4 regions of the Marinobacterium sp. BA1 genome follow, and region 1 is predicted to be linked to each of the others. Evidence: predicted binding sites of a transcription regulator. Region 1 holds the regulator's gene; each other region holds the start of a gene.
What was found. Region 1 encodes FNR, which switches genes on or off when oxygen is low (the NO sensors DNR and NnrR bind a similar motif). Its sites were predicted from a motif close to TTGATNTANATCAA; they were not measured.

Region 1 (7,578 bases):
AGCCAGTGACCAGACTCTGGAGGTTTTGCGCGAGATCGGCTTCAACCGTATCAGTCTTGGTGTACAGGATGTGGATGCACGGGTACAGGAGGCGGTCAATCGCGTCCAGCCCACCGAGATGACCGCGCGCGTACTGCAATGCTCGCATGAACTGGGATTCAAATCGATCAACATGGACCTGATCTACGGCCTGCCGCATCAAAGCGAAGAAAGCTTTGCCGATACCCTCGACACCGTCATTGCCATGAGCCCTGACCGCCTGTCAGTGTTCAACTATGCGCACCTGCCAGATCGATTCCGCTCACAGAAACACATTCGTGCTGAAGACTTGCCCAGCCCCGAAACCAAGCTCAACATACTGCAAAACAGTATCAATCGCCTGCTTGAGGCCGGTTACGTTTATATAGGCATGGACCATTTCGCCAAGCCCGATGATGAACTGGCCCTCGCCCAGGCGGAAGGCAAGCTTCATCGCAACTTTCAAGGTTACACCACCCATTCCGATTGTGACCTGGTTGCCATGGGCGTATCAGCCATCAGTCAGATTGGCGATGTCTATTATCAGAACGAGCATGATATTGCCGCCTACAGTCAGGCCGTTGCTCAGCAGCAACATGCCGTCAAGCGCGGTGTAACACTGAGCCGTGATGATCATATTCGCCGCGCGGTCATTACTGAGTTGATCTGTCAATTTGAACTAGATGTTGCGGCCGTCGAGCAGCGCTTTGATATTCAGTTTGGCGATTATTTCAATGCCGAGCAGGCTGAACTGCAGCAGTTCAGTACTGATGGCTTGATCGAGTTGTCATCCAGTCGCATTCGCGTGACTGCAGCAGGCCGCCTGCTGATAAGACGCATCTGTATGGCGTTCGATGCCTATATACCGAAACATGAAGCCACACGGAGTTTCTCGCGTATCATCTAAAGTCGAGGCCCGTTAACCGGGCCCGGCGCTTCACCCTCTGGGGTAAATGTTACATAATGCGGGAAAGCACTCGCAGCGTGACGAACCCAAAATAAGGATGACCCCATGGCCGACTGGAAATCTCAAGGAAAGCTTCACAGCCTGCAACAGGTCCATTGCAAGACCTGCAGCCTGAGCTCACTCTGTCTTCCGGTATCGCTTGACCTGACCGAGATCGACCGGCTCGATGATATTATCGAGAAAAGCCGCCCGCTCAAGAAAGGTGAACACCTGTTCCATCAGGGTGAACCCTTCAGCTCCGTGTATGCCCTTCGGGCCGGCACAATCAAGAGCTACACGCTCACCAATGAGGGTGAAGAGCAGATCACTGGCTTTTATTTCCCGGGCGAACTGGTCGGCCTGAGTGGATTTGATGCCGAAACCTATCCCATGTCAGCCAAGGTACTGGAAACCACGACCGTCTGTGAGATCCCCTTTGAACGTCTGGATGAACTTTCAGGTCAACTGCCCGAACTGCGCCGTCAGATGCTGCGCAGCATGAGCAAGGAACTGCGAGATGATCAGCAAATGATGCTGTTGCTGTCGAAGAAAAATGCAGAACAACGCGTGGCAACCTTTCTGCTCAAATTGTCTCAGCGCTTCAAGGCACGCGGGTACTCTGCATCCAACTTCCGTCTGTCGATGTCACGTAACGAGATCGGCAACTATCTGGGCCTGGCCGTGGAAACCGTCAGCCGCATCTTTACGCGCTTTCAAAAGATGGACCTGATGCAAGTGGACGGCAAGGAAGTGGAGCTGACCAACCTGGACGAAATGTATCGTTTGTCTGGCGAGGCACGCCAAGGTGAATGCTCCCAGCATCAGGAAAACCAGACCAGCTGACACCATGACGGGGAAGCTGCCAACATTATCAAGCCCATCCATACGGTTGGCGGTTTATAACCGGGGCCAGTATCACGCCAATAAAAAAGGCATGGCCTCTTTCGAAGCCATGCCTCAAGTTGCACAATGAAGTAGCCATCTCAATGTGTAACCCAACGAAGCCATTACACCCTTAATCCGCCCTCGCAGCATTGAGTTATGTCAATTGAGCGCCTAACCGGGAGATATTTATGTCCTACGATGAGTTTTATGTGAAGTCTGTCATCCGTTCACTGCAGGACTGGCCCGAACCCGGTGTAACCTTTCGCGATGTAACTCCCATTTTCAAAGACCCCAAAGCGATGCGTATGGTGTCGGATGCATTCATCCAGCGTTATATCGACAGCGACATTACGCATATTGCCTGTATTGACGCCCGTGGCTTCCTGTTTGGCGCGATCCTGGCGCACCAGCTTAACCTGCCGCTGGTGCTGGAGCGCAAAAAAGGCAAGCTGCCGGGCGAAACCATTCATCAGGAATATACGCTGGAGTACGGTACCGCCGCAGTTGAAATGCAGATTGACTCGGTTGAGTCCGGTGATCGCGTACTTCTGTTCGATGACCTGATTGCTACCGGCGGCACCATTTTGGCCGCCTGCACCCTGATCAAGAAACTTGGCGCGGAGGTTATCGAGGCCGCCGCCCTGATCGATCTGCCGGATCTGCAGGGTTCCACCCGCATTCAGGAACTGGGCATCCCCGTCTACTCCCTGCTCGCCTACGAAGGCTGCTGAACTTCCCATCTGATGCACCGGGTACGCCTTCCCGGTGCACACTGTTATAATTCACCCCTTTTGCACCTCTGGAGAGTCCATGCTCTGGTTCCGTAATGCCATTGTCTATCGCTTTGAACCCACCCCGGGGTTTACCCCTGAACACCTGAGCGAAGCCCTGTCAGAACATCCATTCACCCCCTGTGGCAGTCAGGAACTGAGTCGCAGCGGCTGGAGGGCACCAGTGAGCGAAGCTGACGAGATGCTGGTATTCAGCAGCAACGGCTTCATGCTGATCAACCTGCTGCAGGAAGAGCGCATTCTGCCCGGCAGCGTTGTACGCGAGGCATTGGATGAGCGTGTTGCCCTGATTGAAGCCGAGCAAAGTCGTAAGGTCTACCGCAAAGAGAAGCTGCAACTCAAGGATGAAGTCATTCTGGACCTGCTACCACGCAGCTTTACCCGTCGTCGCCGTACATACGCCCTGCTGATGCCACAGCAGGGCTGGCTGCTGGTGGATGCCTCCTCGCACAAGCGTGCAGAAGATCTGCTGAATCAGCTGCGCCAGGCGCTGGGATCACTCAAGGTACAGCTGGTGCAAACTCAAGTGCAGGCCGATAAGGTCATGACAGCCTGGGTACAGGGTGAAACCATGCCACAGGGCTGGGCACTGGAAGATGAGTGTGAGTTGCGTGACCCGATGACCGAGGGCAGCAAAATCAGCGTCAAGGGCCAGGAACTGCTGTGTGACGAGATTGCAGCACATATCAGTACCGGCATGCTGGTCAAGCGGTTGGCGCTGGAATGGCAGCAGCAGATCCGGCTGGTCCTGCATGAAGACCTGAGCCTGCACCGCCTGCGCCTGTGCGATGAGTACCGTGATCAGCTCGAAGCCGACACGCCTGAAGAGGCACTCGCGGCCCGTGATACCGAACTGGCTCGCATGGGGCTCGAGTATGCCCGCCTGCTGCCTGAGCTGATCGCGGCGCTTGGAGGCGAGCATGTACAGCGTTAAGGAGATCTTCTATACGCTGCAGGGAGAAGGTGCTCAAGCAGGACGGGCAGCGGTATTCTGCCGTTTTGCCGGCTGCAACCTTTGGTCCGGCCGGGAGCAGGATCGATCTAAAGCAATCTGTGACTTCTGCGACACGGACTTTGTCGGCGTCGATGGACAAAATGGTGGTAAGTTTGCCAGCGCGGCCAAGCTTGCACAGCGGGTTCGCTCGTTCTGGCCGGACTCCCCAGACGGCAAGCCCTACGTTGTCTGCACTGGTGGAGAGCCCGCCCTGCAGCTTGATTCAGATCTGATTGACGCTCTGCACGGCGAGGGTTTTGAGATTGCCATCGAAACCAACGGTACTTGCCCTCTGCCCGAAGGTATCGACTGGATCTGCGTCAGCCCCAAGGCCGGCAGCGAACTGGTTGTACATAGCGGTAACGAGCTGAAGCTGGTCTACCCACAGCCACTGGCTCAACCCGAACGGTTCACTGAAATGCACTTTGACCATTTTTATCTGCAGCCAATGGATGGCCCTCTGCAAACTACCAATATCCGCCGCTGCATCGACTACTGCATGGCGCATCCACAGTGGAAACTGGGTCTGCAGACGCACAAGATCACCGGTATCGACTAATCATTGAATGCGCTGGCGCACCAGCACCAGATCACGGTTGCGCCAACCCACCAGCAGCAAGGCCGGCAATTGCATCAACACCCCGTAGATCAGCGCACTGGCAGACATTTCAGCACTCTGCAGCAAACCGCCCGTCACAAGCAAAGCCGTCCCCGCATTTTGAATTCCCACTTCAATACTCAGGGTCACCTGCTGCGATGCCTGTAGCCGCATCAGGCGAGCCAGCAAGTAGCCACTGCCCATTGCCAAAAGTGCCAGCAGCAACGCTGCAGGCCCTACAATGGCAACCAGAGCCGGCAAGCGTCCCCAGTTGGCCGCCACAATTCCGGTAACAACCACAACCATAAACACCAGCGACAGTATCTTTACAGGCCTTTTAACCCGTTGGCTGAAGCCAGGGCTGCGGCCACTGACAAGCATGCCCAGTAACACCGGCAACAATGTCACCAGTACCAACTTCATCACCGACTCCAACACAGGAAAATCGGGCAGTACAGCGTCTCCCTGCCAATGACTCAGGGCCATCAACGTCAACAACGGCAGCGAAAAAGGCGTAATCAGGCTTGAAATAGCGGTTAGCGACACCGACAAAGCCGTGTCGCCCCGCGATAACAAGGTTAGCATGTTGGAGGTAGCGCCACCCGGTGCAAAGGTCAGTACCATCAAGCCAACGGCCAACAATGGCGGCAACTCTAGCGCCGTTACCAACATCAGCCCCAGGCAAGGCAGTAACAGCAGCTGTCCCAGCAACCCCACCAGCACAGCGCGGGGTGCCTTGAGCACACGCCGGAAGTCATCAACCCTGAGCGTCATACCAACCCCCAGCATGATGACAAACAGCGCCAGCGGCAAAAACCATTGGGTCATGACTGAGGTTTGCATTTTCGCTCCCGTGAAGGTCAAAATTCAAAGCAACATCTTAGGTTACTCTCGCCTAGAGGGACAATCGCTCACACAGACTTTACCGCCATCCCCCATTACCTCTGGGCTGGCCGGGTATACCCACATCTGCTGTGGATAACACTGTGAAAATTTGATTACCAAACGGCTTCAGCAGGCATGTTCTCTTGCTCTTCTACAGATTGATTATTTTTTGATCAGCTGTATTTATTCATTTATTATCAATATGTTACATAACGCAAGTGTTAATTTTAAGGCCTTTGCGCTGGTTCTGGCCGAGTGTTGCAGGTATCATCCCCCGCTGTCGGATGAGAGAGCTTCGGATTGATGCAAGAGCAACTGGACATACGCCGCAAGGCAGCCGAAAAAGTCACCATCATTGGTGCTGTTCTGGACACCGTACTCGGCATCCTTAAAATCCTGATTGGGGTCATCGCCAACTCCACTGCGCTGGTTGCGGACGGTATCCACTCATTGTCGGACCTGGTCACCGACTTCATGGTGGTCATCGTGTTGCGTCTGTCTCACCAGGCACCTGACGAAAACCACCCCTGGGGCCATGCGCGTTTTGAAACCGTCGGCACGGTTGCGCTCGGCGTGATTCTGGTAGGTGTCGGTGGCGTGATGGCCTATGACAGTCTGCAGCTTCTGTTCAGCGAGCAACCAACAATTCTGCCCAGCTGGCCGGCACTGATCGTTGCAGCACTTTCCATTGTCAGCAAGGAATGGATCTTCCAGTACACGTTCAAGGTAGGCAAGAAGCTGGACTCTGACCTGATCATCGCCAATGCCTGGCACAGTCGTACTGATGCCTTCTCATCCATCGTCGTACTGCTGGCTGTTGCAGGCGCCATGGCCGGCATCTGGTGGCTGGACGCCCTTGCAGCAGTACTGGTTGCGCTAATGGTCGGCAAGATAGGCTGGGACCTGGTCGCCAAAAGCATTACCGAACTGGTCGACACGGCTCTGCCGGAAGAAAAGGTCACCAAACTGCGCGAGCAGGTGCTGAGTGTTGACGGCGTAATCAATGTGCATAGCTTCAAAAGTCGTCGCATGGGTAGCCAAAGCCTGTTGGAAATGCACCTTCAGGTTGCTCCTCACCTCAGTGCGGCGGAAGGGCACTTCATCGGCGACAACGTGGTGTGTCAGCTGCAGAGCCGCTTCGATGATATCAGCCATATCATTTTCCATATCGATACCTACGATGATGAAGAATTCCATGACGAGGTATTTTGCCCTGTCATGCCAACACGGCCTGAAGTCAGCCAACATCTGGACGCTATCATCAGCCGTATTCTGGGTGACAATCCCGACTACGAGCTGATCCTGTACTACCACCCTGAGTATATCGACCTGGACATCAAGGCTTCTGAGCAGTTTCACCAGCTTATGCTGCACACAGGCCTAACGGCGCGAGAGTTGCAGGAGCGTCTGCGTGAGCAACTGACCGGGTTGAACTGGTTTCGTACACTGCATCTTTGGCTGCCGCCACGATAGACAGCAGCGACTCCTCTCTGGCTGAGCTGAACGAAAAAGGCCGGGACTGATGCCCGGCCTTTTTTGCTGCTTAAGCCTGGATCACCTGACCGGCTCACGCATGGTGACAAACTCTTCCGCTGCCGTCGGGTGGATGCCAATGGTGCTGTCAAATACCGCCTTGGTTGCGCCTGCCTTGAGTGCCACACCGATACCCTGAATGATCTCACCGGCTTCTGCGCCCACCATGTGTACGCCAAGCACGCGATCGGTGTCAGCATCCACTATCATTTTCATCAAGGTGCGCTCGTCACTGCCGCTTAACGTGTGCTTGAGCGCACGAAACTCGGAGCGGAACACCTGAATATTGCTGTACCGCTCACGCGCCTGCTCTTCACTCAGACCAACCGTTCCGATATTGGGCTGACAGAATACGGCCGTGGGGATCAGGTCGTAATCCACCTTGGGTGAACCCTTGGCATAGAGGCTTCGCACCAGCGCCATGCCTTCGGCCAACGCCACAGGGGTCAGCTGCACCCGGTCAATCACATCACCGATGGCATAGATCGACGGCACCGAGGTCTGAAACTGATCGTTGACGATTACGGCTCCGTTTTTTGCCTGTGCAACGCCCAGTGCTTCAAGCCCAAGCCCATCGGTATTGGGTACACGACCGGTGGCATACAGTATCTGATCGGCTTCCAGGATACGCCCATCCGTCAGGCGGGCACTCAAGCGGCCGCTGGCTAACCGCTCAATCGACTCGATATTGGTATCGAAGCTGAGGTTTACACCCTTCTTCGCCACTTCCTGGGCCGTGAATTCTCGCACTTCCTGATCAAACCCGCGCAGAAACAGCTCACCGCGATAGATCAGCTCAGTGCGCGCACCCAGGCCTGCAAATATGCCGGCAAACTCAACCGCAATGTAGCCTCCGCCAACGACGATCACATCCTCGGGGAACTGTTCCAGATCAAACACTTCGTTGGAGCTGATGACATGTTCCTTG
Region 2 (7,578 bases), 1.9 Mb from region 1:
GCAGTCAATCGTGGCCGTGTTGGCTGACTACGGTATCAACGCCTACCCGAAACCGGATGCGCCGGGCGTATATGTCGATGAGCGCAAGATCTGCTCGCTTGGACTCCGTATCCGCAGGGGTTGCTCGTTTCATGGTCTGGCACTTAACCTGAACATGGATCTGGAACCTTTTCTGCGCATAAACCCCTGCGGTTACGCGGGGCTTGAAATGACTCAGGTGCAGACCCTGGTGCCCGACGCCGATCTGGCGCAACTGCCCAATAACCTAGTAAATTACTTGGTTAAAAAATTGGGGTATAATCAGATCACCCGCACACCAATACTGGAAGACTGAATCAGAATGGCTGAATCCACCGAAAAAAACAGCGGTAGAGTCGAGCAGGGCGTCAAACTGCGTGGCGCTGAAAAGGTTGCTCGTATCCCGGTCAAGGTGATCCCGACCGAGAAGGAGGAGATGCAGCGCAAGCCGGACTGGCTGCGGGTTCGCATGGGCTCCAATGCTGAAGTTAAGCGGATCAAGGACAAGCTGCGCAAGCACAAGCTGGCGTCTGTCTGTGAAGAGGCCAGTTGCCCCAATCTGGGTGAATGTTTTAGTCATGGCACAGCGACTTTCATGATCATGGGCGATATCTGTACCCGTCGTTGCCCATTTTGTGATGTGGCCCATGGTCGTCCCAACGCACTGGCACCGGAAGAGCCGCGTGAGCTGGCCGAAGCGATTGCCGATATGGGACTGCGCTATGTGGTGATCACTTCGGTGGACCGTGACGATCTGCGTGATGGTGGTGCCCAGCATTTTGCCGATTGCATCCGTGAGACCCGTCAGCGTATTCCGTCGATACAGATTGAGACGCTGGTGCCTGACTTCCGTGGTCGCATGGACGTGGCACTGGAAATTCTCGAACAGACCCCACCTGATGTGTTTAACCACAACCTGGAAACCGTTCCTCGTCTGTACCGTAAGGTACGGCCGGGGGCTGACTATCAGTGGTCACTGGATCTGCTCAAGCGCTACAAGGCACTGCGGCCTGAAGTGCGGACCAAATCCGGCCTGATGGTGGGCTGTGGCGAAACAAATGACGAGATCATCGAAGTGATGCGTGATCTGCGAGCACATGACGTTGACATGATTACCATCGGTCAGTACTTGCAGCCAAGTCGTAACCATCTGGCGCTGGAGCGTTATGTGACGCCTGACGAATTTGCTGAATTTGAGCGGATCGCGAAGGAGCTGGGCTTTACCCATGTGGCCAGCGGCCCGTTGGTACGCTCTTCCTACCATGCAGATCTGCAGGCCAAGGGTGAACGTGTAAGCTGAAGGCTCTGTGTCCCGCGGTGATAAAAGCAAAAGAGGAGGCATAGAGCCTCCTCTTGCGTTTCAGCACATGCCTGAATTACTTGGCAGCGTCCAGCATATACTGGATGGCGGACTTCATTTCCTCATCCGAGCAATCCATGCAGGTGCCCTTGGGCGGCATGGCGTTAATGCCGGTCAGAGAAGTTGCCAGCAGTGCATCAATACCTTTCTCGGCACGGGGTGCCCAAGCGGCAGCATCACCGAACTTCGGAGCACCGGCAACACCTGTAGCGTGGCATACGGAGCACTTGGTTTTGTAGAGTTCTTCACCGCTGCGCTCGGCCATGGCGGCAGTCGAGGACAGCGTCAGGGCCGCGGCAGCGACCAGCAGAGTTTTTTTCATTGCAGGCTTCCTTTGTTATGGCCGGCAGCAAGGGCCGGAGTATAAAAAACCGTCAGAGTGTAGAGCGGCCTTTGACCTGTTGTAAATAGCGCAAAGGTCGTTAATCCCGGCTTAATATCAGTGTTTACGCATGGAAGCCCCAACTGGATTTGTCAGTGTCGGCCAAGGCGCATGGCAAACTCGGCCTGGCCCTGCAGCAGCCGGTCATGACGTCGGCTGTGTTCCTGCAAGTGGTGCTCGTGGATAGCCTGTTCCAGTACTTCATGCGGAACGGTCACCAGGTTGCGGACATCATCGATTGAGTAGCCGCGGTTTAGTAGCTGTTTCAGCTGTGCTGTCAGGTGAATGGTGCTCATGCTTTGATCCTCCGAATATGTCATGGGATCATTGAACCTGACGTTCGTTGCAGAAACATGTCAATCAGCGTTGCAGTAGGCTGCGGATAAGGCCGATGAATGCCAGTGGTACAAACACCAAACCTGCACCGGCCAGCAGCTCGGCCATGGTCAGACCGCCCAGCATTTCCGGTGTATAGCCGCAGGACTCCCAGATCTCGAACATCCAGGGCCACCAATGGTCCGGTGCAAACCAGTCAGGCAGTCCAGAGTCAAAACTGCAGCTGCCCTCAATCCAGTTGCGCTCAATGGCCAATAAGCGCCAGCTGCGTTCGGTAAAGCCCAGCGCAATAGCGGCAGTCAGAAGGTGACAGACCTTTTGCAGATGAGTGCAACGCTGTGCCAAAAGGCCTGTTATTGCAACCAGAACAAGAGCCGCAACCCAGAGGCGGATATGGATGCAGAGCACGCAGGGGCCGTAGTCCAGCCCATACTGGAAATATAGTGCCACGCCCTCAGCCGATAGGCTGCCGACCAATAGAATTGACCAGTAAATGCCGGGCCTGAATACATGATTCAGAAATGACTCAACAGCTGGTGTGCTCATCTGAGGTGCTCACGATAACGTTCAGAGAAAAGGTGTTGCAGGAGAGTAACGGGGCAGGAAACTTGAAGCAAGCGACAGAGGCTCTGAGAGAGCCTCTGTCGGGATGTTTCAATCAAACGGTTGAGGTTTCGGAGTCGCATCCACCGATGGTGGCAGAATCGGCATCAGGAACTGGGGCTGGTCACCGGTCAGAGTTTTCATGAAGGCCACGATCTTGGCGTTTTCTTCATCGGTGAATTTACGGCCCAGCTGCAGGCGACCCATGATGTCGGTGGCTTCGGTCAGGGTGGCCGCCTCACCGTCGTGGAAGTACGGATAGGTCAGCTCCACGTTGCGCAGGGTCGGTACCTTGAAGGTAAAGCGATCCGCATCCTTGCCGGTAACCGCCGCGCGGCCTTCAACAGGGTTGTTGGTTTGGTAGGGCTCAATCAGGCCCATTTTCTGGAACGAGTTGCCGCCGACTGCCGGGCCGTTGTGACAGGCGACACAGCCGCTGGTTTTGAACAGCTCGTAGCCTTCACGCTCAAACGGGGTGATGGCATCCTGATCGCCCAGCAACCACTGGTCAAAACGGGCGTTTGGTGTCACCAGCGTATTTTCGAACTCGGCAATGGCATCGGTGATCTTGTCGATATTCACCTCTTCATCACCGAATACCAGGCGGAATTCACGTACATAGCCTGGAATGCTTTGAATGACATCGACGGCCAGCACGTGAGTGAAACCCATTTCGGCCGGGTTGGCGATCGGACCACCGGCTTGCTCCTTCAGGTCAGCCGCACGACCGTCCCAGAACTGTGCCACGTTGAGGCTGGAGTTAAGAACAGTGGGCGAGTTGATCGGACCCTGTGCCCAGCCATGTCCGATGGACGTCTTGATATTGTCGGTGCCGCCCATGCTCAGGTTGTGGCAGGAGTTGCAGGAGATGAAACCTGACTTGGACAGGCGTGGGTCGAAGTAGAGTTTCTTGCCCAGTTCGGCCAGGGCCAGGTTCACGTTCTTGAGCGGTTCGATTGGCTGGATCGGCTCATTGGCAATGGCCGAGTGGCTCACAGTGCCGATGGCAAGTGCCAACAGTGAATGTTTCAACAGACGTGTAAGTGTCATGGCTTGTGCCTCTTTCAGTGGGCTTGAGTTCCATCATGGCCTTGTTAATCTTCGGTCGCGTTGACTGGGATCAAGTAATGTGCCGGGCTTCTCTGGGTTGAAGTGCCTGACCAAAAAATGAGTGTAGATGTTTATCGCAACAGCATGTTGCACAAATATAGTGCAAGGCACCACATTAGTGCTTTTGTTGCACCAATGTGGTGCTGTATAATACCGAGCTTTTTTCCGGCGGGTGTCCCGGTTCTGCCAGTTGTCATTCTTTCATCGACTCTGGTGTTGCCCGTGAAGCTTTAATCCATTCATCAGAGGTACATTGATGTCCTACATCCATAACACCATCACGCAGCTGATGGCTTCCAGCCCCGCCCAGGCAGAGTTTTATCAGGCTGTTGAAGAGGTGCTTGAGTCGCTGGAACCCTTGCTGGAGTCAGAAGCACGCTACCGGGACAGCGGTATCATTGAGCGCATGGTAGAACCAGAACGCCAGATCATGTTCCGCATTCCCTGGGTTGATGACAAGGGCAAGGTGCAGGTCAACAAGGGCTACCGCATCGAATTCAATTCGGCTCTGGGCCCGTATAAGGGCGGTCTGCGATTTCACCCTTCCGTAAACGCCGGCATCATCAAATTTCTCGGTTTTGAACAGATATTCAAAAACGCCCTGACCGGTTTGGCAATTGGTGGTGGCAAGGGCGGTGCCAACTTCAATCCCAAAGGGCGCTCCGATCAGGAGATCATGCGCTTCTGTCAATCTTTCATGAACGAGCTGTACCGTCACATCGGCCCGACGACTGACGTGCCGGCGGGTGATATTGGTGTGGGTGCGCGTGAGATCGGCTACCTGTTCGGGCAATACAAGCGCTTGACTGGCCGTTATGAAGGAGTTCTGACCGGCAAGGGGTTGCTGTGGGGTGGTTCACTGGTACGCAAGGAAGCCACGGGTTACGGCTGTGTCTACTTCGCCCAGAACATGTTGCAGGCCCATGCCGACTCGCTAGCGGGCAAGACCTGTCTGGTGTCCGGTGCCGGCAACGTGGCGATCTACACCATCGAGAAACTGTATCACCTTGGCGCCCGTCCGGTTACATGTTCTGACTCTACCGGTACGCTGTATGACTGTCACGGTATCAATCTGGAGACCCTCAAACAGATCAAGGAAGAGCGTCGTGGCTCGCTGGCCGAATATCTGGAAGAACATCCGAAAGCGGAGTTTACCCCGGTTGAGGCCTACCCTGAAGATGGCCATGCCGTATGGCGCTATACGGCCGATGCTGCCTTCCCATGTGCAACTCAGAACGAGTTGACCGAAGCGGATGCGCGCGCACTCATCGGTAATGGCGTGCGCTGCATTAGTGAAGGTGCCAACATGCCTTCAACGCCTGAGGCGGTGGAAGTGTTTATCGCCGAGCGTATTCACTATGGCCCGGGTAAGGCGGCCAACGCAGGCGGCGTTGCTACCAGTCAGTTGGAAATGGCACAGAATGCCAGCATGCAACAGTGGACCTTCGAGCAGGTCGATGAACGCCTGCAACAGATCATGGCTGGTATCTACCAGCGCTGCAGTGAAACGGCCAAGGCATTTGACCAGCCACATAATTTGGTACTGGGTGCCAATATTGCCGGCTTCCGCCGGGTGGCGGATGCCATGCTGGAGCAGGGTGTGGTTTAATCACCTGAACCGGTTTTGCCATCATAGCCCGGGCCCTGCGCCCGGGCTTTTGCTTATTGGAGTCTAAGGATGCGGTCTCTGGCCCCTGAATTTGTTGTGATGCTGGCAGGTATCACGGCTGCCCTTCATATCGGAAAACTGCCACCAGCTATTCCGGTGCTGCAGGATGCTCTTGGTGTCACGCTGGTTGAGGCCGGATTCCTGCTGTCTTTGGTGCAGCTGGCCGGCATGCTGGCAGGGGCCTTGATCGGGCTGCTGGCGGACAGTGCCGGCTTGCGCCGCAGTGTGCTGTTGGGGCTGGGTATTCTGATGCTTGCCAGCCTGCTCGGCAGCCAGGCACAGAGTGCGGCCATGCTGCTGTTGCTGAGGGGTATTGAGGGTTTCGGTTTTCTGCTGGTGACGCTATCCGGTCCGGGGCTGATTCGGCACCTGGTGGTGGCAGAGAAGCTGAGCCTGCGGCTTGGCTGGTGGGGGTGCTATATGGGGCTGGGCACCGGCACGGCCTTGTTGACTGGGCCGTGGGTAATGGCACATGTGGGCTGGCAAGGCTGGTGGATATTGATGGCACTGTTATCTCTGCTGATGCTGTTCTGGGTCTGGCGTGCCGTGCCGCCGGATCAGCAACTGCATACGCGCCAGGAGGGGCCGGTAGGCGGTGCCTTGGGACGTGTGCTGGGGCGACTGAAACTGACCCTGAGTCATCCGGGCCCCTGGCTGGTGGCGATGATTTTCGCCACCTATTCCGGTCAGTGGCTTTCAGTCATCGGCTTTCTGCCCTCAATCTATTCCGAGGCGGGCATCAGTGCCGGGCTGGTGGGTCCGCTGACTGCTCTGGCGGCGGTGGTCAATATTATTGGTAATGTCCTGTCGGGGCGTTTGCTGCATGTGGGGGTAGGGGCAAGGCAGTTGCTTTATGGCGGTTTTGCTGTAATGGCAATGACCACGTGGTTTGCTTTCTCGGCTCTGACAGCTGACTTCCCTTGGCTGCGTTACCTTGCTGTGCTGCTGTTTTCGGCCATCGGCGGCATGGTGCCGGGAGCGTTGTTCTCGCTGGCGGTAAGGTTGGCACCGGACAGCTCTGTGGTGTCGACCTGTGTTGGCTGGATGCTGCAATGGTCGGCTTTTGGTCAGTTTGTGGCGCCACCAGCCATCGCCTGGCTGGCAGCTCAGGCTGGTGGCTGGCACTGGACCTGGATGGCAACTGGTGCGATGTCACTGCTTGGTGTCGTGCTGGTGACCAGGGTCAGCCGTCTGCCGGGGTTCGCTGCTGTTCACTGAGGATGCTATTTACCAGGCAGAGCGGTGCAGGATCAATATCGCCCGGCTTGGCGCCTGCCTGCTGCATGGCCCACTCGACTCGCGCCTCGGGGGTCAGGTGAGGACGACGCAGTGCCTCAACCGCCTTCAGGCGTGGCAGCAGGCCCTTGCCATTGGCAATCTGGATGGCTAGCCCGGGGCGGGCATTCAACTCCAGCAGCAGCGGGCCACGTAATGCGTCGACGACCAGGTCCACCCCCATGTAGCCAAGCCCGGTGGCTTCATAACAGCTGCTGGCCATGTTCAGCAGATACTGCCAGCTCTCGATCTCGATGCTGTTGAGTTCAAGGCCGGTATCGGGATGCAGCGTCAATGGACGGTCGAACTGTACGGCGTTGCGGGCGCGGCCGTTGGCAAGATCCAGCCCGACACCCACTGCACCCTGATGCAGGTTGGCCTTGCCATCTGAAGCACGCGTTGCCAGCCGCAGCATTGCCATTACGGGATAGCCCTGGAACACAATGATGCGAATGTCCGGTACACCTTGAAAAGAGTGGCGTGCAAGGCCTGGCTCGGAGCGTACCAAAGCTTCAACGATGGCTACATCGGGGGCGCCGCCCAGTGAGTAGAGCCCCGCCAGAATATTGGACAGGTGGCGTTCGATTTCCTGCAGCGAAATTTCCATCCCGGATGCTTTGATAAAGCGCTCACCCTCATGCGAGCCGATTACCAGAATGCCCTTGCCGCCGGAGCCCTTGGCCGGTTTGATCGCAAAGCCATCGAAGCCTTTAACCCGCTCCATGAAGTGGCCAATTTCGTGCTGCTCACGCACCACCTGCAGCAAGGCAGGTGTGGCGACGCCGTACTCTGCCACGGTCTGTTTGGTTAGCAGCTTGTTGTCTA
Region 3 (7,578 bases), 1.3 Mb from region 1:
GCATGAAACCCGGCAGGGCATCGAAGACTATCTCAAGGGCCGTGCCAGTAATCCGGACCTGTGGATCAGTGAGCTGGACGAGCTGCTTGAGCCTTTGCTGTTGTGCCATCGCTCGCTCAATGACAGTGGCATGGGCTGCATCGCTGCAGGGGCGCTGGAAGATCTGATTAGGCGTATCGCTTGCTTTGGCCTGACGCTGGTGCGTCTGGATATTCGCCAGAATGCCGAGCGTCATACCGAAGTGTTCGATGCCCTGACCGAATTTTATCAGTTGGGCCGCTACTCGGAGTGGGATGAGGCACAAAAGCAGGCTTTTCTGCTGCAGGAGCTGAATTCGCGTCGCCCGCTGATTCCTCACCGCTGGGCACCCTCTGCCAGTGTGCAGGAGGTGATCAGTACCTGTCGGGTGATCGCCGCCAATCCAGATTACAGTCTTGGTTCCTACGTGATTTCCATGGCGGGCCAGCCATCGGATGTGCTGGCCGTTATCCTGCTGCTGCAGGAGGTTGGTGTAGAGCGCAACATGCGGGTTGTACCGCTGTTTGAGACATTGGATGATCTGGACAACGCGCGTGACTGTATCGAGTCACTGCTGCAGATCGACTGGTACCGTGATTATATCGAAGGCCATCAGGAAGTGATGATCGGCTACTCGGATTCTTCGAAGGATGCCGGGCAGCTGGCAGCGGCCTGGGGGCAGTACCGTGCACAGGAGGCCCTGACAGAGTTGTGTCGGCGCAAGCAGGTTCGTCTGACGCTGTTCCATGGCCGCGGTGGTACCGTTGGCCGTGGCGGTGGCCCCAGCCATACCGCAATTCTGGCGCAGCCACCGGGTTCGGTCGCGGGCAGCCTGCGCGTGACGGAACAGGGCGAAATGATTCGCTTCAAGTTCGGTATCCCTGAAATTGCAGTACGCAACTTGACGCTTTACACCGGAGCGGTGCTGGAGGCAACCCTCAGTCCGGGGCCGCAGCCTGAACCTGAATGGCGTACGCTGATGAACAGCATGGCCACTTGTGGTATGACCATTTACCGTTCGCTGGTGCGGGAAGAGCCCCAGTTCGTACCCTATTTTCGCGCGGTTACGCCGGAGCAGGAGCTGGCCAAGCTGCCGTTGGGATCACGACCTGCGAAGCGCAAGGTCGATGGTGGAGTGGAAAGCCTCAGGGCCATACCCTGGATTTTCGCCTGGACCCAGATCCGCTTGATGCTGCCCGCTTGGCTGGGGTCGGGCGCGGCGTTGAAGCAGGCGCTGGATGAAGGCCAGGAGCCACTGTTGCACGGAATGTATGAACAGTGGCCGTTTTTTCAGTCCTGGATCGATATGCTGGAGATGGTGTTGGCCAAAAGTGATGTCAACATTTCGGCCTACTACGAAAAGCGGTTGGCCTCGCCGGAGTTAGGGGTGCTGGGTTCCAGTCTCAGGTCTCGCCTGCAGCAGGCTGTTGAGCAGGTGAAGCAGATAAAACAGGAGCAGCAGTTGCTGGAAGGCAACAGCGTGATTCGTCAGTCGATAGAGGTGCGTAACCCCTATATCGACCCATTACATGTACTGCAGGCGGAGCTGTTGTTCCGTGATCGCAACCAGCCGGATCAGCGTTTGGAGCAGGCGTTGATGGTTACCATGGCTGGCATTTCAGCGGGCATGCGTAACACCGGCTGATCACTACGAAGAGTACGTGAGGGCTTGAACAGGACTCGGGCTTTGTCGTAACCTCGGCTTTTTTGTCAACAGTTGGACAGCAGCTAGGTCTAATGTCGAATTGTGTGCGCAGGGCAGGGGCGTTTAGCCTGTCCTGCAGGATAACTATAAAGTGGCTGCCGCTGTATCGTCCCGACAGGGCCTTGGCGTGCGGCCCGAGTTGCAGTTTACAACAACGTTCAGGAGACGAAATAGATGCGCATTATTCTGCTTGGAGCACCGGGCGCCGGCAAAGGCACCCAGGCCCAGTTCATCACCGAAAAATACGGCATTCCGCAGATCTCTACAGGGGACATGCTGCGTGCTGCGGTCAAGGCGGGCACCCCGCTTGGCAAGCAGGCCAAGGAAGTGATGGACGCAGGCGGCCTGGTATCCGATGACATCATCATCGGGCTGGTCAAGGAACGTATCACAGAGGCAGACTGTGCCAATGGTTTCCTGTTTGACGGCTTCCCCCGCACCCTGCCGCAGGCTGATGCGCTGAAAGATGCCGGTGTGGATATTGATGCCGTTGTCGAGATTGATGTGGCCGATGCTGAAATCATCAAGCGTATGAGCGGTCGCCGCGTACACCCGGCTTCGGGCCGTACCTACCATATCGTGTTCAACCCGCCGAAGCAGGAAGGGTTCGACGACGTTACCGGTGAAGAACTGGTTCAGCGTGAGGATGACAAGGAAGAAACCGTACGTCAGCGCCTGAAGGTCTATCATGACCAGACAGCTCCGCTGATCAATTACTACCGCAGCTGGAATGAATCCGGTGAAGCGAACGCGCCGCGTTATGTATACGTTGAAGGTGTCGGCAGCGTTGATGATATCCGCAACAAGGTGTTTGCGGGTCTCGAAGGCTGATTGCCTGTTCTGATTGCTAAAAAGCCGCCAGTGGGCGGCTTTTTGGTTTCAATTGGCCCATAATACCCGCCTGTTTTCTGATACAGCCATATGAGGCAGCATGAACACAACGGATATCTTCGGCCTGCACGCCGTCACGACTCTTCTACAGCGCAATTCCGATCGGGTTCGTTGCCTGTTGATCCAGCAGGGCCGCGAAGATGCCCGGTTGCAGACAGTACTGGATCTGGCTGGTACGCGTGGCATCAAGGTGATCACACAGCCGCGAGAAGGGTTGGATCAGCGTGCTGGTGGGGGGCGTCATCAAGGGGTTATCGCCGAATGTGAACCGCTGCGTGCCTTGAGTGAAAAGGCACTGGACCGGCTGCTTGAGCAATCCGACACAGTTCCGCTGCTGCTGGTGCTGGACGGCGTAACCGATCCGCACAATCTTGGGGCTTGCCTGCGTACGGCAGATGCTGCAGGCGTAACAGCCGTTATTGCCCCCAAGGACAAGTCGGCACCGCTTAATGCTACCGTCGCCAAGGTTGCCTGTGGTGCCGCTGAAGTGATGCCTTACATTCAGGTGACCAACCTGGCGCGTACCCTGCAATTGTTGCAGCAACACGGTATCTGGATCACCGGAACGGCTGGCGAAGCGACCCAGAGCCTGTATCAGGCTGACCTGACCGGACCGCAGGCGATCGTGATGGGTGCGGAAGGCAAGGGCATGCGCCGCCTGACCCGCGAAAATTGCGATCAGCTGGTGAACATTCCGATGGCAGGGGAGGTCAGTAGCCTCAATGTGTCCGTGGCAACCGGAGTGTGCCTGTTTGAAGTGGTGCGTCAGCGGGCGGGGCGGTAAAAGCGGAGGCCTAGCCTCCGCTGTGCGATTCAGTGCAGCAACTCGTCCACATGGGTGGCGATCATCGCTTCCTCATTGGTCGGCATTACACGCACAGTGACCTTTGAGTCCGGCGTGCTGATGATACCGCTGTTGCGCTGATTCGCTTCACTGTCAATCTCGATCCCGAGCCAACGGCAACGCTCCAGCACGCGCGCTCGCACATCCGCATCGTTCTCGCCGACACCACCCGAGAATACCACCTGTTCCACCCCTTCCAGTGCAGCACCCAGGCGGCCCATCTCCAGCGCGACACGGTAGCAAAACATGTCGATTGCTTCCTCGGCGAGAGGATCATTGGCCTGATGCAGCTCCTTCATGTCCGAGCTGATGGTGGAAACGCCCAGCCAGCCGCTTTCCTTGTAGATCAGCTTTTCCAGTGCATCCACATCCATGTTCTCTTCCCGCATCAGATAGAGCAGCACGCCAGGGTCAAGATTGCCGGTGCGACTACCCATGGGCAGGCCTTCGACGGCGGTGAAGCCCATGCTGGATGCGATGGAGCGTCCATCTCGAATGGCACACATGCTGGCGCCTGCGCCCAGGTGACAGGCCACTGTTTTCAAATTGCCCGCTCCGCCAAGGCTGAGCTGGCGCTGGATATATTCGTAGGACAAGCCATGGAAGCCATAGCGGTGCACGCCTTTCTCGATGAGGTGGCGCGGCAAGGCATATAGCCGCTCCAGCCGGGGCTGTGCCGCATGGAACATGGTATCGAAACAGGCGACAACGGGTAGTTGTGGTGCCAGTGCACGGCAGGCTTCAACTAGCTTCAGGTTATAAGGTTGATGCAGCGGGGCCAGCGGGATAAAGCTTCTCAATTGCTCCAGCACAGCATCGTCCAGTCGCATCGGTGTGTTGAACAGGTCACCACCATGTACGACTCGGTGACCGGTCGCAATCAAACGTGACTCCGGCAGGTGCGCTTCAACCCATTGCAGCACTTCACGCAAAGCGAACTGATGACGTTCGTCCAGTGCCACTGACTGGCACTCCAGCTGATGCGAGTCCAGTACCCGGTTGTCTTCATCACGCACCTTGAACAGGGTGGTGTCACCCAGCAGGTTTTCCACTTTCAGGTGAAACAGGCAGTGAAGTTCGCTCGCACGCAGGGCATATAGGCCACATTTGAGACTGGAGGAGCCACCATTAACGGTCAGAATGGTATCCATGCTTTCAGCCCCCCTTGCGTGGATGCTTGACCATGTAGGAAGCCAGTGCACAGGACGCCAGACGGCCCAGAGTACCTTCGGCACGGCTGGTCAGAATAATGGGTACCTTGGCCCCTACGGCCAGGCCGGCTGACTTGGCATCGGCCAGGTAGATCAGCTGCTTGGCGATCATGTTGGCGGCCTCAAGGTCTGGCGCCAGCAGGATATCGGCGTCACCAGAGACCGGTGAGTTGATATGTTTGTCGATGGCGGCCTGCAGTGAAATGGCATTATCGAAAGCCAGCGGGCCGTCCAGGATGCCGCCAGTGATTTGTCCGCGATCTGCCATTTTGCACAGGGCGGCAGCGTCGATGGTACTCTGCATGGTCGGCTTCACCTTTTCAACCGCGGCCAGAATCGCAACCTTGGGCGCCTCATTGCCCAATGACTGACAGAAGTCGATGGCGTTCTGAACGATATCCCGTTTTACCAACAGATCAGGCACTACGTTGATGGCGGCATCGGTGATCACCAGTGGTTTGTGGTAGTTGGGTACGTCGAAGACGAACACATGACTCAGACGGCGCTCTGTACGGATGCCCTTGGTTTTATGAACCACGGCACTGAGCAGTTCAGAGGTGCCGAGGCTCCCTTTCATCAGCGCGACGGCCTTGGCTTCGCGAATCAGTGTACAGGCGCATTCGGCCGCCATGTGGCTGTGTTCGGTGCTGATGATTTTGTAGGGTGACAGGTCGATGCCTTCAATTTCGGCAGCGGCACGAATCTTGTGTTCCGGGCCGACCAGCAGAGGCTCGATTAACCCCTGTTCAGCCGCTTCGATGGCACCCAAAAGGCTGTTGTGATCGACCGGATGGACCACGGCGGTGCGGATAGGGCCGGACTTGCGTGCCTGCTCAATAAAGAACTCCAGCTGGTTGTGCATCGGCGGTGTCTCGGTTGAAATCGTGGTGTTGGGGGCGTCAGCTGATATCGACATGGGGGTATCCTTCCTGAGAATGCTGATGACTAGGGTATAGTCCTATAATGAACCCATTATGACGCAGTGCAACATAAAGCGGACAGGCTCGCGGCAAAATTGATCCGAGGCAAGATCCAGGGCAGCCGAGCATGTGGCTCGGCCACCATGCCTCAGTTGTTAACCGGGGTTTTCAGAGTGTCTTGATACGGAGGCCAACCCATCGGCTTGCCACCGAGGAGGTGCAGATGAATGTGGTAGACCGTTTGGCCACCGTGGGTGTTGCAGTTGAATACGGTGCGGTAGCCATCCTGATCAAAGCCCTGTTGCTGAGCAATTTTGCTGGCCACCTGAATCATATGGCCTACCACTTCGCGATCTTCGTCAGCAATGTCATTCAGGGTGGCAATATGCTTGCGCGGAATAATCAGGCAGTGAAAGGGTGCCTGTGGGTTGATGTCGCGAAAGGCGATGACCTGGTCATCTTCGTACACCCGCTCAGCCGGGATTTCACCTTCCAGAATTTTGCAGAACAGACAATCCATAACCTTCTCTCGACTCATTTGATTCGTGTCGAAGCAGTATAGCGAGCGCAGTCAGATTGCCTCAACCTTTTGCTCCCGTGGTGGGCAGGCATACTGCTTGGCAACGGTACCGTCCGGCAGTACGGATTCAAGCTGTACATCGAATCCCCACAGGCGGTGTACGTGCCGCAACACCTCTTCAGTTGATTGGCCCAATGGCTGGTTGTTATGCATGTAATGACGCAGGGTAAGGGCACGGTCGCCACGGATGTTCACATTCCAGACCTGAATGTTGGGCTCACGATTGCCGAGGTTGTACTGAGCGGACAGTGATTCGCGCAGTTGACGATAGCCACGTTCATTATGGATAGCATCGACTTTCAGTACCGGACGATTGCTGTCATCCATGATCGAAAACAGTTTCAGCTCCCGCATCAACCGGGGTGATAGATACTGCAGGATGAAGCTTTCATCCTTGAAGTTGCGCATGGCGTGGTCAAGCGTTGCTTTCCAGTCGCTGCCGGCAATATCGGGGAACCACTCCCGGTCCTCATCGGTCGGATTTTCACAGATGCGGCGAATGTCCTGCATCATGTTGTAACCCAGCGTATAGGGGTTGATGCCACTGAAGTAGGGGCTGTCGAACGGGGGTTGATAGACCACGCTGGAATGGGAGTGGAGAAACTCCATCATGAAACCGTCGGTGACCAGCCCCTCGTCATACAGCTGATGCAGCAACGTATAGTGCCAGAAGCAGGCCCAGCCTTCATTCATCACCTGAGTTTGTTTCTGGGGATAAAAATACTGTGCAACCTTGCGCACGATTCGTACGATCTCCCGTTGCCAGGGTTCGAGCAGTGGCGCGTTCTTCTCGATGAAGTAGAGAATGTTCTCTTCCGGATCTGCCGGAAAGCGAGGGTGCTTGCGATCATCACTGTCCGCCTTGCGGGGTACGGTGGTGTTCCACAGATCGTTCAGATGACGCTGTATGTATTCTTCCCTGTCCTGCTGACGCTCACGTTCTTCGGCGGCGGTGAGCGGGCGTGGGCGTTTGTAGCGGTTGACGCCATAGTTCATCAGGGCGTGGCACGAGTCCAGCAGCTGCTCAACCTCTTCCACGCCATGCTTCTCCTCGCAGCGGCGGATGTAGTTCTTGGCGAACAGCAGGTAGTCGATGATGGCACTGGCATCAGTCCAGGTTCGGAACAGGTAGTTGCCCTTGAAGAAGGAATTGTGGCCGTAGCAGGCATGTGCAATCACCAGCGCCTGCATGGTGATGGTGTTCTCTTCCATCAGATATGCGATGCAGGGGTTGGAGTTGATAACGATTTCATAGGCCAGCCCCATGCGGCCACGGGTATAGTTCTGCTCGGTCTCCACAAACTGCTTGCCGAAGGACCAATGGTTATAGTTTAGCGGCATGCCGACCGAGGAGTAGGCGTCCATCATCTGTTCCGAGGTGATGACCTCGATCTGGTTGGGATAGGTAT
Region 4 (7,578 bases), 3.0 Mb from region 1:
CGGGTTGATACAGCGATCTCTTCCATGTCCATGACTTATGGCCATACGGCCACCGAGTCAGTTGTTGCCGCATTGGCCGGTACGGATCGTGATACCGGTCTGGATCTGCTGGCACTGGAAGAAATTGCAGCCTACTTCCGTGAAGTACGGAAAAAGTATTCCAAGTTTGAAGGTTCGCTGCGGGGTACCGACTCCCGTATTCTGGTGGCTCAGGTGCCGGGCGGCATGCTGACCAACATGGAAAGCCAGCTCAAGGAGCAGGGCGCAGCAGACAAGTTTGACGAAGTACTGGCCGAAATCCCGCGTGTACGTGAAGATCTCGGCTACATTCCGCTGGTGACTCCGACTTCCCAGATCGTGGGTACTCAGGCGGTAATCAACGTACTCATGGGTGAGCGCTACAAGACCATCTCCAAGGAAGTGCAGGGGATTCTGAAAGGCGAGTACGGTGCTGCACCAGCGCCTTACAATGCCGAATTGCAGGCCCGTGTACTTGATGGCAAGGAAGCAATTACCTGCCGTCCGGCCGATATGCTTGAGTCGGAAATGGACAAGCTGACCACCGAACTGAAGCAGATTGCTACCGACAAGGGGATCAAGCTGGAGCAGGGCGAGCACGAAATTGACGACGTACTCACCTATGCACTGTTCCCTCAGATCGGTCTGAAATTCCTTGAAAACCGCGGCAACCCTGACGCCTTTGAACCTGTACCCACGCTTGAGGACGCACAACCCATGGCAGCCAAGAAAAACAACGGTCCCGAAGTTTATACCATCAACGTCAACGGCCAGAATTATGTTGTTCAGGTTACCGAAGGCGGTGACATCTCTTCCGTTTCGGCTGCTCCCGCTGCAGCGGCTCCTGCAGCTGCTCCCGCTGCCGGTTCAGGTGAGCCGGTTCCAGCACCGCTGGCAGGTAACATCTGGAAAGTTCAGGTAGCTGCCGGTCAGGCGGTTCAGGAAGGCGACGTGCTGGTGATCCTGGAAGCGATGAAGATGGAAACCGAAGTACGTGCTGCGCGTGCCGGTACCGTTGTGTCAGTTGATGTCAAAGAGGGTGATGCCGTTCAGGTCGGTGATTCCCTGCTGACTCTGGCCTGAGGTGGTACCGCATGGATAACCTGATTGAACTCTGGCAGGCCTCGGGGATATACAATATCTCTGTTGGTCAGCTGACGATGATAGTCATCGGCCTGGTGCTGCTCTATCTTGCGATCCGCAAGAACTTTGAGCCGCTCCTGCTGGTTCCGATCGGCTTCGGCGGTATTCTGGCGAATATTCCAGAAGCCGGTATGGCATTCTCGGCGGTCGAGAACGCAATTCACTTTGCCAAACCGCATGTGCTAAGTGAGCTTGCTTCCGTGCTGGGTGTGGCCGGTAACGATCCACACGCGATCACTGAGACGTATCACAGCTCCAATGCAAGCATTCATGCGGCTGCGAGTCTGGTTGCTCAGGATGCCGGTTATAGCAACGGCATGTTGTACAACTTTTACAGCATCGCAATTGCATCGGGTGCGGCACCGCTGCTGATTTTCATGGGTGTTGGTGCCATGACCGACTTCGGTCCGCTGCTGGCAAATCCGCGCACACTCTTTCTGGGTGCTGCCGCGCAGTTCGGCATCTTTGCAACCGTTCTGGGTGCTGTTGCTCTGAGTGCCTTCGGCATTATGGATTTCAGTATTCAGGATGCGGCGGCCATCGGTATCATTGGTGGCGCTGACGGCCCGACTGCGATCTATGTTGCCAGCATGTTGTCGCCCCACTTGCTGGGCGCCATTGCGGTCGCGGCATACTCCTACATGGCATTGGTACCGATGATCCAGCCGCCAATCATGCGTGCGTTGACCACTGAGGCCGAGCGCAAGATCAGCATGAGCCAGCTGCGTCATGTATCCAAGACCGAGAAGATTCTGTTCCCGATTCTGCTGCTGATTCTGGTCGCGTTGCTGCTGCCGGATGCTGCACCACTGTTGGGTATGTTCTGCTTCGGTAACCTGATGCGTGAGTGTGGCGTGGTTGATCGTCTGAGCGATACTGCGCAAAACGCTCTGATAAACATCGTGACCATCTTCCTGGGTCTGTCTGTTGGCTCCAAACTGTCGGCTGACAAATTCCTGGATATGCAGACGCTGGGTATTCTGGTGTTGGGTATCGTGGCCTTCGGTATCGGTACGGCAGCGGGTGTGTTGATGGCCAAGCTGATGAACAAGCTGCAGGGCGGCAATGCCATCAATCCGTTGATCGGTTCTGCCGGCGTCTCGGCGGTGCCGATGGCGGCGCGTGTTTCCAACAAGCTTGGCCTCGAAGCCAACCCGCAGAACTTCCTTCTGATGCACGCCATGGGGCCGAACGTGGCCGGTGTTATCGGCTCGGCGGTTGCGGCAGGTGTGATGATCAAGTTTGTCGGCTGACAATTGTCTGTGACATACCAAAAAAGGCTGCCTATCGGCAGCCTTTTTTGTTTGTGCGAGTGTCGTGTCTGGCGTCAGCCTTCTGAAAATCCGGCCAGTACTTCCAAGTGTGCCTGTACACTGAAGGCTAGCGGCACCGGGTTATATCCGCCCTCAAGGACAGACACGATTCGGCCCTGACAGTGGCGGTCGGCAAACGCTTTTATTTTCTGAGTGACCCAGCGGTAATCCTCTTCATCCAGATTCAGGTCTGCCATCGGGTCTTCCTTGTGGGCATCAAAGCCTGCCGAGATAAAGATCATGTCGGGCTTGTGCGCCTCAAGTGCCGGCAGCCAGCACTTTTCAATGGCATCATGAAACAGACTTGGATCGCTGTGAGCCGGTATTGGGCAGTTGATGATGTTGGCTCGATCGATTTCGTGATAGCGCTCCGGGTAGTAGGGGTGCTGGAACGTCGAACAGACCAGCACTTCCGGGCGGTCTTTGAAAATATCGACAGTACCGTTGCAGTGATGTACGTCGAAATCGAGAATGGCCACTCGTTCTATGCCTGCTTGCTGCAGTGCGTGGGCAGCGCCGATGGCAATGTTGTTATAGAAGCAGAAGCCCATGGCCAGATTGTATTCGGCGTGATGGCCCGGCGGGCGGACCGCACAAAATGCGTTTTCGGCCTTACCGCTCAGGACGCGATTGGTCGCAAGAATGACGCCACCGGCAGCCAGGCTTGCCGCCTTCAGAGAATCTGGACACAGGGCCGTATCGTCATCGGTATAGACCACGCCCGAGTCCGGCACTTTCATTTCCAGCCGCTTCTGGTGCAGGTGGTGGTGTGCGAGTAATATCTGCTCTTCAGTTACCTCAACAGCGGTCAGCTGATCCAGCTGATCCAGCAACCCGGTGCGTTGCAGTACCTTGTTAATGGCAACCAGCCGCACGGGGCTCTCCGGGTGTTCCGGCCCCATATTGTGCAGCATGCAGTCCTTGTGGGTGATAAATGCTGTTGTCATGGCTTTAGCATACTCCTCTACTGTCAACATTCTAGAGGAAAAGGCGTCCCGAGAGGCTTAGGCCTTGGTCTTAAGACGGTCTTTATCATGCGGTTAACCCAACTATTGATCGATGTCATGCCGTGCCGCCATCAGGTTCTTTATAGTGTCCACACAGCATAGAACTGTCTTCTGCACCGAGTGTTCTCACCCAACGCTCGGTGTTTTTTTATCCCCCTCCTCATTGCGTGAATACTTCTTGCGTGTGCCCATGCCCTGTATACTCATTGCTGATTGCCGGCCCTTGTGTGTCGGTACACAGTGTTTGGCATAGGGTGGATAGGCCACGGTGGCTTCACGCAAGGTAGATTACTCCGACAAGAACGTTTTGCTGATCGACAGCAGCGGTAACCTGCGCTCTACGATCTACTACATGCTGCGTGAGCTTGGCGTCAGAAACCTGAAAGCAACCACCGTGAACGAAAAAGTGTTGCAGCTGATCGAGGAGGAACAATTCGATATTATCCTGCTTGGTCATAACAGCAGTGACGCCGTGACGGGTATGCAGCTGCTTGAGGAAGCTCGCTTTCTCGGTTATATCCGTCCTACAGCTGGCTGGATCTTCATGACCAGTGATGCCTCACAGGAGGTGGTGCTTCACGCTATCGACAGTCGGCCTGATGACCTGCTGACACGCCCTTTTTCCATTGATGAGCTCAAGAGTCGGCTCGACCAGCTGGTGCTGCGCAAACAGATGCTGAGGCCGGTAGAGCAGTCGATTGAGGTGGGTGACCTTGAGGGTGCTGTCCTGGCCTGCGATGACATCCCTCGGCATGATCCCAACATTGACTATGCACGCCGTATTAAAGCCAACCTTTTGACTCAGCTGGGTCGAGCGGACGAGGCCTATGAGGTGCTTGAACCGATTTTCTGGCAAGACCCCGACAAGGATACGGGGCTGTGCATGGCGCAGGCATTAATTGGAATGCAAAGGCTGAGTGAAGCAGGCGATCTACTCGACAGTTTGATCGAGAGTTATCCACTGCTGATCGCGGCATATGATCTGCGCGCTCAAGTGCATGAAAAGAACGGTGATCTGGAACAGGCGCGAGAGACACTTAAAGTTGCGACCGCCAAGGCTCCGCTGGGTATTCCTCGGCAGATGGAGCTGGGGCGGGTTGCGACCCAGACTCGTGTGCTTGAACTGGCCGAAGGTGCTTACCGAAAATCGATCGTGCTGGGTCGGCGCAGCTGCTACCGCTCACCGGAGCCCTACCTGCGGTTGGCGAACATCAGGCGGCTCGAAATGAAAAGTGCAGATTCGCGGCGCCAGATCGAGCTGCGCAATGATATGGACTCCATTCTGAACAATGCCGAATACAACTTTTCCAAGGATCCTGCGCTGAAGGTCAGAACAGCCCTGTTGCGGGCTCAGGCAAGCGAGGATATGGGCGATCAGGAAGAGGCGCGGCGGTTGAGTGAGGAGGCTCAGCGCCGAAATGCTGCTCTCAGTCAGCCTTTGCAGCTTGAACGCGAGCGTCTGACCCTGTCGGGCGATCCGGTACCTGTGCTGGAACCGGAACCAGAGCACGACTCGGCCAGAGAGGCGCCTCGTCAGGTTCGTCGAGACCCGGAGATGAGCGACAAGGTCAATCGGCTTGGGGTCAAACACTACCTGGCCGGCAAGGGATCTCAGGCGATCCGCTATTTTGGTCTTGCCATCGAATATGATCCCGGCAATGTGCCGGCCCTGCTTAATCTGGCACAGCTGTTTCTTGAGGTTGCGCGGGATCAGGAAGCCAAACGAGACGAGCGCCTCAAAATGGTGGATCGCTACCTGCGTCTGACAGACCGCCTGCCACTTGAAGCGGTGGAAAAACTGCGTCAAAGCCAATTGAAAACCTTCCGTCGCATGCCGTTGTCCGAACTGCCGGAAGGCTCTCTAGGGGTGCTGCTGCGCTAGTCTGTCTGATCGAGCGACTTCAGAAATATACGGGCACTTTGCTGCAGCACCTGTTGTTGCTCTTCATCCATTTTGTGCAGCTGCCGGTAGGTCAGTCCAAGTCGCGGATTTTGGCTCAGCAATGACTCATGCCTCGCCATAAAGTCCCAATACAGGTAGTTGAATGGGCAGGCATCGGGTCCGGACTTGCGGCGTACGTCATAGCGACAGTGTTTGCAGTAATTCGACATGCGGTTGATGTAGGCGCCGCTTGCAGCATAGGGCTTGCTGGCCATCTCGCCACCGTCCGCAAAAAGTACCATGCCCAGTACGTTCGGCAACTCAACCCACTCGTAGGCATCGGCATAGACTTCCAGATACCAGCGGCTGACCTGTTCTGGGTCAAGCCCGGCGAGCAGAGCGAAATTGCCGATCACCATCAAACGCTGAATATGGTGTGCGTAGGCGTAGTCACGTGTTTGTGAAATGCACTGCTGCAAACAGTTCAAATCGGTGTCGGCACTCCAGAAAAACGAGGGCAACGAGCGGTAGGCATTCAGGTAATTGCGGCTGGCATATTCGGGCATATATAGCCAGTACAAGCCCCGAACATACTCACGCCAACCCATAATCTGGCGAATGAAACCTTCAACGGCATTCAAGGGAGCCTGCCCCTGCTGCCATCGCTCCTGTGCCGCCTGAATCACTTCCAGTGGATGGAGTAATCCCAGGTTGATGCTGGTGCTGAGCAAAGAGTGGTACAGCCAGGGCTCGTCTTGACGCATGGCATCCTGGTAGTCGCCAAACAGGGGGAGTGAGCTGTCCAAAAAATGTGATAGTTGCAGCAGGGCCTGTTCCCGTGTGACGGCATGGTTGAACGACTCAAGAGACCCGAAGTGCTGCCCGAAGCGACTTTCAACAAGTTTGATGACATCCAGCGTGATCTCATCAGGCATGAACTGAGGTTGTGTCGGCATGACTCTATTGGCCGGCAGCGGCTTGCGGTTTTCCCGGTCGAAATTCCATTGCCCGCCGGCCGGTTGGCCCTGCTCCATCAAAATGCCGTATTCCTGGCGTAACTGTCGATAGAAATACTCCATTCGCAGCTGCTTGCGGTCTTGAGCCCAGCGTCGGAAGTTATCATGGCTGCAGAGAAAACGATCATCCTCGCGAATATCAATCTGCCACTGCGGGTGCTGCTGCTGCCAATGTCGGAACTGATCCTGCAGGCGATACTCGGCCGGTTCCGTCAGTGCTACATGTCGGCAGCCTGAGCGAGCTAGTACGGATTCAATTTCGCTGAAGAAGCTGCCGCTGTTGTCCTGTGCATCCAGCGTAACGTAATGCACCTTGAAGCCCAGCAGGCGCAACTCACGGGCAAAGTGACGCATGGCAGACAACACCAATACCAGCTTCTGCTTGTGGTGGTGAACATAGGTGGCTTCGGTGGCCAGTTCACACATCAGAATCATATCCTGCTCAGGGGTCATATCCCTGAGACTGGAGATGTTCGGTGTTAACTGGTCGCCCAGAATCAGACGCAGGCAGGGGAGTGACATGCATACCTCATCGACAATTATTCAGTCTGGGGTACGCAGAAACTACCCGGATGGATTCCGGGTAGTTTCAAGCCGATCGTTCTCAGGAGGCTCGGCGCAGTACCGGGCTGAGCAGAAGGAAGCAGTAAATGGCTGCCCCGACAGCAACGGCCAGCAGCGACAGCCAATCGGTTGTTGTCGCAACATAGCTCAGTTTTGACATTGTCAGTGCGGGGGCCACCAGTGCAGCTCCAATGCCTACAACGACACACAGCAAGTATAGGAAGCCGGGTCTTGGTCCATGCTTTTTCCAGCCTGACAGCTGAGTCAGTACCAGCGGTACCAGCAGAAGCACCAATAACCACCAGTAAGGCTTGAGCGAGTAAAGAATAATCGTGATGACGCCTTCAAAAGTCATTGTTGCCTCCTACACCTGTCCGTTGAGCATGGCGTAATACGCCGGCTGCAGCATTTTTTCCTTCATTACCCACACTGCCCAGGACTCTTCGGTCGGGCTGATGAAGGGGAAGGATGGCATCAGTTCGCCGCCATAACCGAACTCGGCCAGCACGGCACGGCCAATTGAAGTAATCAGTGGGCAGGAGGTGTAGCCGTCATACTTCGCCAGCAGGGGCTGGCCCGCCAGATAGGACAGAATATTTGCCTCTGCTACGGGAGCCTGTTTCTTCACACTGGCG

Region 2: ACAM29_RS12620 (cytochrome-c peroxidase) is a predicted target of FNR. The motif match lies at 3,810-3,823, and genes of this name have one in related genera.
Region 3: ACAM29_RS09705 (bifunctional enoyl-CoA hydratase/phosphate acetyltransferase) is a predicted target of FNR. The motif match lies at 5,685-5,698, and genes of this name have one in related genera.
Region 4: ACAM29_RS18105 (histone deacetylase family protein) is a predicted target of FNR. The motif match lies at 3,527-3,540, and genes of this name have one in related genera.

The regions. Positions count from the first base shown of each region.
Region 1 is NZ_BAAFHC010000001.1:716,851-724,428, reverse strand. It holds gene hemN (oxygen-independent coproporphyrinogen III oxidase) at 1-925, shown strand, start outside; gene fnr (fumarate/nitrate reduction transcriptional regulator Fnr) at 1,031-1,807, shown strand; gene ACAM29_RS03530 (adenine phosphoribosyltransferase) at 2,038-2,580, shown strand; gene ACAM29_RS03525 (recombination-associated protein RdgC) at 2,660-3,574, shown strand; gene queE (7-carboxy-7-deazaguanine synthase) at 3,561-4,193, shown strand; gene ACAM29_RS03515 (bile acid:sodium symporter family protein) at 4,194-5,075, opposite strand; gene ACAM29_RS03510 (cation diffusion facilitator family transporter) at 5,421-6,590, shown strand; gene gor (glutathione-disulfide reductase) at 6,672-7,578, opposite strand, start outside.
Region 2 is NZ_BAAFHC010000001.1:2,612,040-2,619,617, reverse strand. It holds gene lipB (lipoyl(octanoyl) transferase LipB) at 1-334, shown strand, start outside; gene lipA (lipoyl synthase) at 341-1,318, shown strand; gene ACAM29_RS12635 (cytochrome c5 family protein) at 1,395-1,700, opposite strand; gene ACAM29_RS12630 (hypothetical protein) at 1,853-2,056, opposite strand; gene ACAM29_RS12625 (disulfide bond formation protein B) at 2,121-2,642, opposite strand; gene ACAM29_RS12620 (cytochrome-c peroxidase) at 2,751-3,749, opposite strand; gene gdhA (NADP-specific glutamate dehydrogenase) at 4,066-5,418, shown strand; gene ACAM29_RS12610 (CynX/NimT family MFS transporter) at 5,488-6,696, shown strand; gene ACAM29_RS12605 (alpha-L-glutamate ligase-like protein) at 6,662-7,578, opposite strand, start outside.
Region 3 is NZ_BAAFHC010000001.1:2,003,524-2,011,101, reverse strand. It holds gene ppc (phosphoenolpyruvate carboxylase) at 1-1,663, shown strand, start outside; gene adk (adenylate kinase) at 1,898-2,554, shown strand; gene rlmB (23S rRNA (guanosine(2251)-2'-O)-methyltransferase RlmB) at 2,655-3,398, shown strand; gene ACAM29_RS09710 (acetate/propionate family kinase) at 3,428-4,609, opposite strand; gene ACAM29_RS09705 (bifunctional enoyl-CoA hydratase/phosphate acetyltransferase) at 4,614-5,585, opposite strand; gene ACAM29_RS09700 (histidine triad nucleotide-binding protein) at 5,738-6,109, opposite strand; gene ACAM29_RS09695 (SpoVR family protein) at 6,161-7,578, opposite strand, start outside.
Region 4 is NZ_BAAFHC010000001.1:3,757,679-3,765,256, forward strand. It holds gene oadA (sodium-extruding oxaloacetate decarboxylase subunit alpha) at 1-1,101, shown strand, start outside; gene ACAM29_RS18100 (sodium ion-translocating decarboxylase subunit beta) at 1,113-2,414, shown strand; gene ACAM29_RS18105 (histone deacetylase family protein) at 2,489-3,421, opposite strand; gene ACAM29_RS18110 (response regulator) at 3,750-5,363, shown strand; gene ACAM29_RS18115 (cryptochrome/photolyase family protein) at 5,360-6,901, opposite strand; gene ACAM29_RS18120 (hypothetical protein) at 6,984-7,298, opposite strand; gene ACAM29_RS18125 (FAD/NAD(P)-binding oxidoreductase) at 7,308-7,578, opposite strand, start outside.